Regions from separate parts of the Paenibacillus ihbetae genome, predicted to be linked through region 3. Evidence: riboswitches for the same ligand, from Rfam matches in the RefSeq annotation. Region 3 holds a riboswitch; each other region holds the start of a gene.

Region 1 (4,276 bases), 150 kb from region 3:
TTTCATGATTCCCTGTAAGCATATTATCATACTCTATGGTCGCTTGATTGGCTACAGTAGTCGTTTTGTATTTCGAGAGGATTTTAACTTTAAATTGGACCGTTGTCCCGTCAGGTAAGACGTCGACGTTCGGAAATCTGCCTGCCTGGCTTCCGTCCGCTCCGTTCCCTAACCGAACGACAATCCGATTTTCGCTTGCAATATACTCACCCTGGTCATCTCCCGCTGCATCCGTTAGTTTCCCGCTGTTAGGCCCGGATACGATTTCTAGGGAGCCGGGGATGTATCCCGTTCCGTCGGGGATAAGGTCCGTAAATAATGTGTTACTTGTCTCATCCCCTCCATCATTTTTAAAGTTGACCGTATAGGTTAAAGTATCTGCTTCCTGAACATTGTCAACGGGGTCTACGGACTTTGTGACGACTCCGCAAGGTTCCGTGCCTAAGAAGATATCGTCTAACAAATTACCATAATGTTGACTTCCACCAGCTGCATCTACGGAGTTAAAAGCAAACCGTGTTGTTGTTTGGCCTGTTGGTACTGTATAGGAGCCGGAATAATATTTCCACTCCGTATTTCCGGTACTAATTTGCTGAATTACCGGTAGCTGATCTATTGGAATATCCGCTGAGCCTATTTGTACAGCCATTGTATCGACACCCAGAAGCCCTTTATGAGCCAATCGCCAATAAATGGTTTGACCTGGCGTCGTTGTAACATCTTGATACAATGTCGATACTTGTTGCGCATTTAACTCAACATATTGATTCCCATGAGGTGGGTTAATCTTCATCCCTTCATAAATATATTCATTTTTCATAATTTGAATAAATTTATCAGAGGCTGTTGTTTTCCAACCTGGAACTTCATGCTCCTGAAAATACTGCCAATATGTTTCGGAGCCTGGAGAACCAGTATCCCCTGGCATTCTTGCAGTCGGCTGTTCAAAACTACCGTTAGTCAATACCACTCTCGGCCCGCATACGCCAGGCGGCGTCGGGTTTGGCGGATTAGTATCGAATTTTTGGGTTATTCGTGATGCTAAATCATAAACTCCGAGACCTGTAACCGAACCCAGATAAGTTGTACTCATTGTAGCAGGGTCAAGAGAATAATATGTAGGGTTTGTTGTATTCGCACCACTAGCAATTAGTAACTTACCGTTAGGTAAAAAGCTGAGTCCTCTTACTGTGCCTTCTACAGAAATACCATCTGCATTTGTGAAGGGAATTTCGCGTAATACTCTACCGGTGTTCGGGTCAATTTGAATGAAAGTATCTGTCTTAGCTGATGAAGGAGGTGAAGAAAACCAAACATAACCGTTACTATCAACTACCAAATCCCCCTCATCCCAAACGTACCCTTTAACTTCAGCAGAGGTTTGAGTTTTTGTAACCAAATCATATGATCTTATGAAACTTTGCGTACCGCTACTATAGCCATAGTAAAATTTTGTACCAGCAATAACTCCGTTACTAACACCTGTGGGTAACGCTGCTTCGAACTGGTAGCTACCGTCAGGATTAATACGGTACAGACCGCCACTACTTGCTGTGGGACCAAATGCGTAAAAAACGTTCTCCGTCTCTGATATAGCAAACCCGTTGCCATATAGAGGCATCCCAACTTCCACGCTTCCCTTGAGAGTGGTAGGATCGTTTCCATCCAGTTGATAGATATAACTTTTTGTTGTATTAAAATCATGAGCAAGACCATACGAATCAGTGTCATTAATAGTTATCCCAGTCGCTGCCTTTACCTCTGCCCCAAATGGGAGCGTTCCACTGAAAGTAATTAAACAGGCCATAAATAAAAGCTGGACTTTTGTTAACGATTTCCTAAAACGCCTGTTATCCAATCTTTCCCCTCCTATTCTTTCATGAAATTTAGGTCACAAAAAACAAATTGCCCTGTATTCATAGGACGATTGTTGTAGTGTCGTTTTTATCGACAATTATGCTCATTCTATCCTCCTCGCTTATTTATCTCATCTATAGACAAGGCTTGTTGCCTCGACTACCGCTTATTAAAATTCATAATAACTAAAAAGAAAAAACCGTCTTATAGCAAACGCTAACAGACGGAGTTGTCCGTCGTATTCGGCAGCTGGCTGGCAGTAGCATTTGCATTGTCTGCAAATCCGTTAGCCCCTCTAGCTTTGCGTCCCCATTTTTCAATGAGTTTGCCACTATCGTACGAGCTTATATGTAGTTGAAATTTTTAACATTTACTAAAACATATAATATATCAGTATCACAAGTTAGGTTCTTTAGTCTCATTTTTTGTAGTTATTTCTTTTTATTTGTCGTTTTTAGGAAGAATATGACTAGCATACATATCATTATTGATAATAGGAAGGGGTTATTTAAAATCGAATTAATTATCATTAAATGAAAACAAATATTTAATAGAGATAGCGGCAAACTAAGGCCCAATCAGCATCTTAGTTTGCCGCTCTTTTGGGTATTCTCAAAAACTTTAATTTTTTGCTCTTAGCTTTTTATGCACGATGCTTCTTGTGTTTTTTGCATTTTACAATGACTTTTTGTCCAGGTTTGAGGACAATAACTTTAACCTTATGATGATGTTTATTCATAAGAACGAACTCCTCCTTTCGAAGAAGATAATTCATACTATGCAGACATTTAAAAATGAACTGGACTAATAACTTATCTTCTCAAAACTCCTCATGGTCCTGCTCAAAGAATCCCATTAGCTTTAATGTATTGGCCATACTCTCGGTTCCCTCAAGTATCTTCCTGCGGATCGTGCTATCGGACAAACCATGTCGAAAGATCAACAACGTCTCCTTATAAGAGTATCCCTGCATGTATCTGTAATCGACAGCCTTCCTTGACTCGTCATCCTGTATCAAACTATGGCCCTTTCAAGTTGCTGCGGTGTAGAACCGATACCGTTGATACACCCAGCGCTGCTTTTGAATCGGTATCGTAGCATTGGCTCTCTTGTCCGCATGCAGATCCTCCTGATCGATCCGGCGGGCGACTTCTCCGTCAATTGTCGTCTGCTTCAACTCTTCCTCAAACTTTTCAAAATCCTGCATAAGCAGTGTCATTTCTTTATATTAGCTGAGCAGGAATTTTGTCCGCTGGATCTCTGCTTCATTTGCCTTTGGAAAGAGCTCTGCTTGTCTCCATGCCACCGCCATAATGGTGAGTGGAATTAATTATCTTCAGACCCCCGCCCCGACCAAGGATGTGGGGGGCTTTGCTTTGTCATCTACTATTACCTCGTTTGTTAGTGATACCCCAACAGCATTCATGAACCTTCTATTATTTTTGAACAATAAAGTTGGTTCCAAAAGCATGCCATTCTACTATTTTCGATAGAAATCCAAACCAACTCTACTATCTTTGAATATGTTGAAGTATCTAGAAAACGGGAGGTGATTACTATGTCCCGGAAAAAAAAGAAGGTAGTTATTATTATCGTCGTAAAATAATGAAGTCGTATAAAACACGCCGCTAGATTAACTGAACGATCAATCTTGCAAGAAAGGGCCACTAGCTGGCCCTTTCTTGCTTTCCTTTTAAAAGAAATTAAATCGAGTGCAAAGAAGCTATTCTAAATACAATTGGTGACTCGATCTTAGGGAACCAAATCGAGGACGAAAAACCCACTTTACTCGACTAAAGGTTAGAAGAATGTTAGACGTGCAGGTTATTTAACAAAAACGGCGCGTTTCCGATAAACTCGGAAAACCGCGCCGTTATTGACTTTCTAAGGATGCTGGTGAAGGGAATTGAACCCCCGACCTACGCATTACGAGTGCGTTGCTCTACCCCTGAGCTACACCAGCAAGTTTGTTATTTTGAAACAACAAAATATATTATATTCCTTCGACGGGAAAATGCAAGTCCCTCATTAATGGAAAAAACACCCTATAGGAGAGTTGCATTACCCGCCTAATTTCTCCTGCACCGATTGAATCTTCTGCTTGCTTGAGGATGCCCGGTCGCGCCGGTCGTCAATTTTGACCGAGGTGGATACCCGCTTGGCGCCCGCCAAGAACGGCGCCTCGTGCAACGCCTCGATTGCACGCCAAATCATAGGAAGCTCCCCTTCAATAATCGTGCTCATCGAAGTCAATTCGTACGATATTCCCTCCTGTTGCTTCAATATACGCTGCATTTCCGCGACATATGAGCTTAAGCTGGTCGTTGCCGTTCCGATCGGAATGACCGTTACTTCTGCAATTGCCATCACAATAACCTCCCTCGAAGCATTCCATTCATCCACAACGTGGTTGAATCCG
Region 2 (4,276 bases), 1.0 Mb from region 3:
AGAAGTCAAGGTCTATCCGCGCGATCCAGTGATCGTATCCGAGAAGTCCGCAATGAATCTTGAAGCGGGCAAGCAAACATTCGAAGTCGGGGATACCGTTACCTATACGATCCGGACAAGAACGGTGCTGGACGATACGTATATGTCCAACCTGGTAATATCGGATACGCTGCCGGCCGGTCTGGAATATATTCCGGGCAGCTTGAAGGTCGACGGTGTTTCGGTCACCGATGACCAGGACAGCGACAAAGGCCATTATGCTTCAGGTCAGGTTGTCGGTAACGTCGGGGATGTATGGGATACGAAATGGCATACGCTGGAGTTCCAGGCGAAGATCGTAGCAAGCGCCGGAGAATCGATTCGTAACACCGGTGAAATTACCGGGGACAACATCGATCAGCCGAGCCGCCCAACGGATGAGATTGTGGTTGAGGAAGGCGACACGCCGCCGGTAGACCCACCGGTTGATCCGCCAGTCGATCCACCCGTCAATCCACCGGTAGATCCAAATCCACCGGTCACACCGCCTGTAACGCCGCCGACGCCTTCTCCTGTCATCGAGTCACGGAAGACGTCACGGGATCTAAGTGGCGGCATCGTCGGGGTCGGCGATACGCTGGAGTATACGATTTCCGCACGGAATACCGTTGCGGGCAGCTATGTATCGAATCTGGTGATTGCCGACGTCCTGCCGGAAGGGCTGACGTATGTAGCAGGCAGCCTGAAGGTGGACGGCATTTCCGTCACCGATAACGTTGATGGAGACAAAGGCCAGTACGTTAACGGCAAAGTGAGCGGTAACTTTGGACGGATTACGGATACCGAATGGCATACGATTGCGTTCAAGGCAACCGTCAAAGCGGAACAAGCCGGCAAAACGATCGAAAACATCGGTGAAGTCACAGGCGATAATGTGACAAGTCCACAAAAGCCATCGAATGTCATCGAAGTGACCGACAGCCGGAATAACGGTGGTAACAACACCAACCCTGGTGGCACGGGAGGTTCCGACGGAGATTCGAATGAAGATCCGAATGGAAACTCGAACGAGGACACAGACGGCGATTCTAACGGGAACCCGGATGAAGACTCGAATGGAGACGCTGACGGGGATTTGAATACCGGGGCACAAACACCGGACGATCGGAACGATTCAGACTTAGGCAAATCGGGTGCATCTCCACAGAATCCGGCACAATCCGGAGATCAGGCAGCAAATGAGCCTAACGGTAATAAATTGCCGAATACGGCTACGAATATGTACAGCTATTTGCTGGCTGGATGCATCATTTTCTTTACAGGACTGTTCCTGATCAGAAGAAAAAAGGTATAAAGATATGAGTTGCAAACAGTCCCTCCGGAAGATTATGGAGGGGCTGTTCTCACTTATAGCCCAGAGATTAGCAACGCGCAGTTATAGATGAAAAGCAAGATCTGAATCCTTCGCATAGATGTTTTTGTCCACTACCCAATTATGGGTATTTTCTTTATTTAAGTAAAATTTTATAATTGTAAGCAAGTCACCTGATGGTAGATAGTTAAAATTTAAACTAATTCATAATTCGTACAATCTATCGCAAACCCATCGAAAGTGTGGTGACGCTAAGCTACAAGGGCTAACGTGGATGCTAATAGGCACCCACAATGCCAGCCAGTTGCCGAATACGACGGAAACCTCTGATTCGACAAGCGACAACGATTGGATAGGGAACTGTTGATTTTAGATAACCCTGTGACCTGATGCCGCTGCAGAACTGAATCGGGTAGAGCCTCCAACATTTTAAGAGAAGCATGTGTAAAAAGTTTGTTCGTCTAGGGATGAGCGATCGACTCTCTGTTTGAGAAGGTTTGCCACGAACACGGTGGCAGCTGTCATAAATCACTTGCTACGACGGGGATGGGATGTGATGGTTTCTATAGTGAACGAACTGAAGCATGTATCTCAAGAGCTTGAATATCTTCGGAAGGAACTTGAGCGAATGGCCGGCAGTCTTGAATTCGTCCATCAAGATGTTGTCGCTCTTTCGCAGTCGCTCGATAAGCTGATTGTCCGTTACATGGAATTAAAGAACCAAGAGGAAGCGATAAAAAGAAAGTGCGCATGCGCGAAGTCCAATAAATCAAGGCATGGGTAGATAAGTCTTCCATAAAAAAATAGAACCCCGGATGTCGGCTCTCGACCTTCTGGGGTTTTTTGCTTAAAAGATATGGCGCCTCCACCTTTAAGGGAAGCCATTTCAATTCAGGTGCGTTGGTTTAATCATTTTTCTGTACGAGCGAACAGCTGCTCCAATTATCCATTGTAATGTACCCGCGCCGGACGAGCGCAAAGATCGTATTGGTTCGGCAATACCACTCCAAGTTGGGTACGGATGACGAATCCGAGCCTGCCCCCTTCGTCAAGACACCCTCATACGTCCAGTATCCGCCTTTCTTCCAGCGGACAAGTCTCCCATGCTTCTTAGCTTGTTCCAACGCTTCTTGTTGTATTTCCGATAACGTCAATTCATCCTCACCACACAAATCCTGTAATATCTGTCTAGAAGACGGATGGAATATACCAATTAAAGCATAAGGAACTGAATATTTTCTGAATAACCCGAAGTGCAAACGACCAATGGACATTGTTAGACGCACTGATTCATCAGCTAGTAAGAGGATCAGAATACCAGACATTATATCTGGACATTCGCGGAACACTACTTTATAATCAAATAGTTACCTTGAGTAACTAATTGGATGGAGGTTCCCCATGAGCACCTACCGACATTTCTTTCAGCAGTACTTCAGACTGTACCGTCCGTTCGTCAATGAACTGAATCGGCGGCTCGAGGATTTCGGGCTGTACTATGCCCAGTGGTCGATTATGTATTATCTGGACGCGAACCAGTCGATGACCTTGGTCGAATTGTCCAAAGTTTTGTACGTAGAGAAGCCCACGGTCACCAGAACGGTGAACGCGTTGATCAAACTGGGTTATGTGGAGCAGATCCCGGCTTCGGACAAGCGGGAGAAGCGAATCCGGTTATCAAGCAAGGGCATCGATGCCGTGCTGCAGATTCGTCAATTATTCGATGACTATGAGATGGAGATCATGGAAGGCGTCTCCGCCGAAGAGCAAGCCAGCGTCATCCGTGTTATGGAGACTGTCAGGGATAACATTATAAGAAAAGGTGATTAACTTGCAGCAAGAAAACTCCCGTGATCGTTTATGGAGCAAGGACTTTTTGATTGTGTTCGGCGTCAATTTCCTGCTCTTTCTTTGTTTTTATCTATTAGTTGTTATTATGCCTACCTATGCGGCCGAGGAATTCCATGCATCGACAGGAATGGCCGGCTTTGCTTCCAGCATCTTCGTGGTAGGCGCGCTGATCGGGCGCCTGATCGGAGGAAGCATTATCGAGAGAGTCGGACGAAGACCGCTGCTGTTGACCGGGCTGGTCTCGTTCAGCGTTTTAATCGGACTGTATTTCATTATTAACAGCTTAGCGGTGCTGCTCATCGTTCGTTTCCTCCACGGCCTGGCCTTCGCGCTGGCCTCCACGGCTACCGGTACGATTGCCGCTAGCTTGATTCCCAACTCAAGAAGGGGTGAAGGGACCGGCTATTACGGTGTCAGCATCATCATTGCATCGGCAATCGGCCCTTTCATTGGACTTATGATTCTCGAGCATGCCTCTATGACAGGCAATTTCGTCCTATGTGCGATCCTGGGCGTGCTCTCATTGATATCCTCGTTATGCATGCGCATTCCGAAGCTGGTGCTGACCGCCGAGCAGCAGCGGGAGATGAAGGGCTTGCGGCTCTCCAACTTCATTGAGCTCAAGGCGCTTCCGATTTCGATCATAAGCTTTGTGATGGGCTTCGGATATTCCAGCATTTTGTCGTATCTGAAGATCTTTGCGGGGGAAATCGGGCTGGTGGAAGCGGCAACCTACTTCTTCATCGTGTATGCGATCGTGGTCATTCTGTCCCGGCCGTTTACCGGACGCTGGTTTGATCACCGGGGAGCGAACATCGTGATGTATCCGGCTATCGTGTCCTTTGCAATCGGCATCCTGCTGCTTGGCTTGGCGCATCACGGAATAACTCTGCTGCTGTCCGCGGTATTCGTAGGCCTCGGATACGGCACGACACAGTCCAGCTCTCAGGCGCTCGCCATTAAACGCTCCCCGGCGCACCGGATCGGGCTTGCAACATCGACCTTTTACATCTTTGTGGACGTCGGTATCGGGTTCGGCCCGCTCCTTCTTGGCTTCCTTACGCCGCTTGCAGG
Region 3 (4,276 bases):
CGAAGGAGTGCAGTCGGGACGGTAAGCGGAGCTTGAGAGAGGAAGCGGACCTGGGTGAGGATCATATCTGCTATAGGCGGAACGATCCTCACTATACCCCTGAGACAATAAAAAGGAGGACAAGACACGAGATCTTGCCTCCTTTTTTATTTCGACCCGCCTATTGCCTATTGCCTATTGCCTATTGCCTGCACTTGGAGTTGTAACTTCCCTGCAGCAGCATGCATGCTTTAACGCTGCGGCTTTATTGCTTGTCTTGCAGCATGCGGACCAGGATCACGACGGCTTCTGCCCGCGTGGCGGTGCTGGACGGCTCAAACCGGTTATTGGAGCGGCCTTCGATGACTCCTAGCTGCTCCGCATATCTAACATAACCTTTGGCCCAAGCCGGGATTTCAGCATCGTCCTTGAACGAAGTCGCTGCATTGGCAGCAGATAGACCCTGGCCTCGAATCAGCATGGTGATCAATTCCGCCCGGCTGATCTTTTTGTTCGGGCGCAGCATATCATCGTTGTAGCCTTCGATGATCCCCGCTTGGATCGCAGCGGACAATTCCTCCGATGCCCAGGCAGGGATGTCTTCCCGATCCTGATAGGCTTCCAGGACACCGGTATGGTCCACAGGCTGCAGCTTCATCGCCCGAGCTACCATTAGCGCGAACTGCAGTCTGGTCACCTCTTCATCCGGCAAAAGCTTATCGCTCGAAACGCCTTTAATTATGCAGAGTTGCGAAGCGGTATCGATATAGGGTCTCGCCCAATGACTCCGGGTGTCCGTCCATGTGAGCTGCGGGCAAGCTGCTCCATTCGACCCTTCCGAAGGGGTTTCCGTATCTTTAGGCTCGTCGGTTTTATCCTCTGAAGGGTTCACCGGGCTAACCGGTGGCCCTGACGATGATCCGCCATTATAGGAACCCGAGTGCCCGCCATTATCAGGTGCTGGCGAGCTTGCGTTCAATCGGGTAACCACGATCGTGTATGTTTTCGTCGTTATTCCATCCTGCGCAGTTACCGTCACGACGATTTTGTTGTCACCGACGTTCAGTTCGATGGCTTCCGACGGAGTGCCGCTCTTGACCGGCTGCCCGTTCACCGTCACGGTCGAATTTGCATCGAGCGTTGTCGCCGTAATCGTCAGCTTATATACATCGTTAGTCACAGCAGCCGCATAGGCGGTCGTCCCGCTGGCGAATGCCGGCGTTAGTGTGCCTTTCGACAGCTCCACATTCGTTAAGTCCGCGCTGTTGCTCGCCGCACGGGTTACCTTCACCATATAGGTATTCGTCGTACCATCCTGTGCTGTTACCGTCACGGTGATTTCATTGTCACCGACGTTCAGCTGAATCGCCTCCGATGGCGTACCGCTCTTGACCAAATGCCCGTTCACGGTCATGGTTGCATGCGCATCCACCGTGATCGGTGTAACCGTCAGGCTATACACATCGTTCGTCACGGCAGCTGTATAATGGGTCGTTCCGGCTTCGAACGCCGGCGACAGGGTGCCTTTCGACAGCGTCAATTGGCTTAGATCGGTCGGCTCCGATACCGTCACCGTGCTTGTGTCCGTGAAGCTTCCATCCTCCGTCGTCACCGTAATGGTAGCCGTGCCCCGTCCGACCGGCGTAACGACGCCGCTTGCGTCTACCGTCGCAATAGCGGGATCCGACGACGACCATGTCACATTTTTATTCATGGCCGTATCCGGCAGGACCGTTGCTATCAATTGTTCCGTGCTCCCGCCGCGAATCAGCGAAAGGGTGGAGGGTGTTACGTCAACGCCGGTTGCAGCAACGGTGTAGGTAATTGTCAGCTTAGGGCGGAGGGATACTACATAAAATGTTTCCGGGTGAAATCCTCTGGACCAATTCACGGATGGTATTTCGTCCGCAACCTTCAGCATAAAACCATAATTCTCCGAGGTGCCCTCAACCCATTGCTGCACGAGGCCGGTCAGATCGAAACTGCATATTGCACTATTTCCAGCGCAGCCGATCGGTTTGGTTGAGTAAGGGATCGAATCATAAATGGGATTCGTAATGGAGGTATTCCATGTGATGCTGCTTTCATTCCAATCCTGAGCGACTCTATAGACGTCAACCGATACGGTCCCATTGCCCGAGTTCCCGAACGGAAGCGCGCTCAGTTCAAACTTAGCGTCCGTAATGGTCGCGTTTTGCGGTATGGAGGGGAGATCGATCTTAAAAAATGGCCGAGAATCACCATAGTCTCCATAGTCCCGTCTTGTAAGGACTGAGATGCCGGGGGATGGCGTATCAGGCTTTAGGCTGCTGACGGTAGCCGAACTCATACCCGTATACCCGTCGACGCCTTCTTGTAATACTTTAGTTACCGTCGCGGGAGCCGCGGAAGCCGTCGTTGGGAAGGATACGACCACCCATGACGATAATAACAGGGTTACACAAAGAATGAATGAAACCGATTGCTGAAACGGCCGCCGAGGGCTTGTTTGCATTTGTATTCCTCCTGCCAGAGATGAGTTGAGGTGATTGGATAGTTTAAAGCAACATTCGTATAATCGGTCGTCTCCCAACATTTAAGTGTCTCTCCTGTGAGACCATCTTAATAGCACCGCAAGGATGCTGCCGCTCTTAAGACGGGCTCTCTCATCATCGAACCTCCTTCACGTGGATAATTCGACCTTTGGAAGATGATTTTTTGAACGCCAAAAAACCTTCATCTGCCCACAAACAGACGAAGGTTCATCTGCCGTTTCGGGCAACTGGCTGGCATAGCGGATGCACTTTAATCCGCCTTAGCCCCTGTAGCTTTGCGTCCCCGCTTTTCAACGGGTTTGCCATGATCCAACGGTTCGATTTTTTGTTACATTTGTTGACAATTGAACTATACAAACGGGCGGAAATTTTTGGTATAGGCCTGAAGGTTTATATCTCTTCTTCTGTTCAGAGACTCTGATAGAGGAAATGATATCGAAGTTCTGTGGTGGGGTGGCCTATTCAGCTTATAGTCTCAGAAAAACAGTGGTACTAATAGTATCGCAGACCAGTAAACCGCTAAAAGAATGTCTCTTGTCATAAAAAGTCGAATTCTGTAATTTGCGCGAGGCTGTTTCTCTGGGCACATATTGAAATCTTAAAAACAGGAGTATAGATCTACCAATAAGAGGTGTCAGCGGAGGGGGAGAGGGAAGAGTTGCGTACTCGGACTGAACCGAAAAGCTCGCCAACAACAAGAAGGAGGGCAAGAAATGAAATCTTGCCCTCCTTTATTTCTCCCCACACATAGGCAGCGGGAAATTGCGGATCCCTTGCGCCCAGCGGAGCGGACGAATCGATTCCGAAGAAACGGAGTGTTCGCCTTTGTCGCCGGATTTCCCCCTTGCTGGAGACAATTCGAGAAATCCGGCGACAACAGCGATCGTAGAAACGATACGTACGCGAAGCGTCCTCTGAGCGCTACCCGCACGCCCTTAAAATTACAGATACAGCACCAGCGCAATAACCGCTGCCAACACAATACGGTAAATCGCAAACGGCACCAGCTTGATCCGGTTAATCAGCTTCAGGAAGAAGCGGATCGAGATCAGCGCGAACACGAAGGCTGCCAAGAACCCGGCGATGAAGAACGGCAGCGCCTCCAGCGTGAAATACTCCCAGTTTTTCAGCAAGGACAGCAAGCTTGCCCCGAACATGATCGGCACCGCCATGATGAATGTGAAGTCTGCGGCTGCACGGTGGCTCATGCCGAGCATGACGCCTCCAGAGATGGTGGAGCCTGAACGGGAGAAGCCCGGCCATAGCGACAGGCATTGAATCAGGCCGACACTGAAAGCCTGCTTGTACGTAATCTGATCGACCGATACGATTTTCGCTTCCTTGTTCGAGCTCATCTTGTCCGCGACGATCATAAAGATCGCCCCAAGGACAAGACCGATCAGCACCGTTTCCGTCGAGAACAGATGCTCGTCGATAAAGTCCTCAAACAATACGCCCAGCACGCCCGCCGGAATCAAGCCGACGATCACTTGGCTCAGCTTCAGGCGCCCGGTACCGGCGGGAACGCCGGCTTCGGGCTTTTTGCGCTTCAGGCCGAGAAGATCAAGAAAGCGATCTTTAAACACGACAACGACCGCGAGGATCGAGCCGAGCTGAATGACGACCTTAAAGGTGTTGGCTACGTATTTCGTAAGAAACTCTTCGGATTTCAGCCACATGTCATCCACGATGATCATATGGCCGGTAGAGGAAACGGGAGCGAACTCGGTCAGTCCCTCGACGATTCCTAGAATGATTGCTTT

Evidence for each region. A riboswitch is a leader RNA that binds a small molecule or an ion and turns the genes downstream of it on or off. The one in region 3 is predicted to bind cyclic di-GMP.
Region 1: linked by a shared signal. The riboswitch ahead of BBD41_RS11530 (DUF11 domain-containing protein) and the one ahead of BBD41_RS10885 (cadherin-like beta sandwich domain-containing protein) in region 3 are both predicted to bind cyclic di-GMP.
Region 2: linked by a shared signal. The riboswitch ahead of BBD41_RS15315 (aspartyl-phosphate phosphatase Spo0E family protein) and the one ahead of BBD41_RS10885 (cadherin-like beta sandwich domain-containing protein) in region 3 are both predicted to bind cyclic di-GMP.

Annotation. Positions count from the first base shown of each region.
Region 1 is NZ_CP016809.1:2,567,613-2,571,888, forward strand. Features, by position in the region: gene BBD41_RS11530 (DUF11 domain-containing protein) at 1-1,858, opposite strand, end outside; cyclic di-GMP riboswitch class I at 2,099-2,197, opposite strand; gene BBD41_RS30270 (hypothetical protein) at 2,888-3,064, opposite strand; tRNA gene BBD41_RS11540 (tRNA-Thr) at 3,749-3,820, opposite strand; gene BBD41_RS11545 (MTH1187 family thiamine-binding protein) at 3,919-4,224, opposite strand.
Region 2 is NZ_CP016809.1:3,448,663-3,452,938, forward strand. Features, by position in the region: gene BBD41_RS15310 (isopeptide-forming domain-containing fimbrial protein) at 1-1,333, shown strand, start outside; cyclic di-GMP riboswitch class I at 1,566-1,663, shown strand; gene BBD41_RS15315 (aspartyl-phosphate phosphatase Spo0E family protein) at 1,908-2,135, shown strand; gene BBD41_RS15320 (hypothetical protein) at 2,257-2,505, opposite strand; gene BBD41_RS15325 (MarR family winged helix-turn-helix transcriptional regulator) at 2,753-3,181, shown strand; gene BBD41_RS15330 (MFS transporter) at 3,174-4,276, shown strand, end outside.
Region 3 is NZ_CP016809.1:2,421,781-2,426,056, reverse strand. Features, by position in the region: gene BBD41_RS10885 (cadherin-like beta sandwich domain-containing protein) at 245-2,473, opposite strand; cyclic di-GMP riboswitch class I at 2,733-2,827, opposite strand; gene BBD41_RS10880 (undecaprenyl-diphosphate phosphatase) at 3,455-4,276, opposite strand, start outside.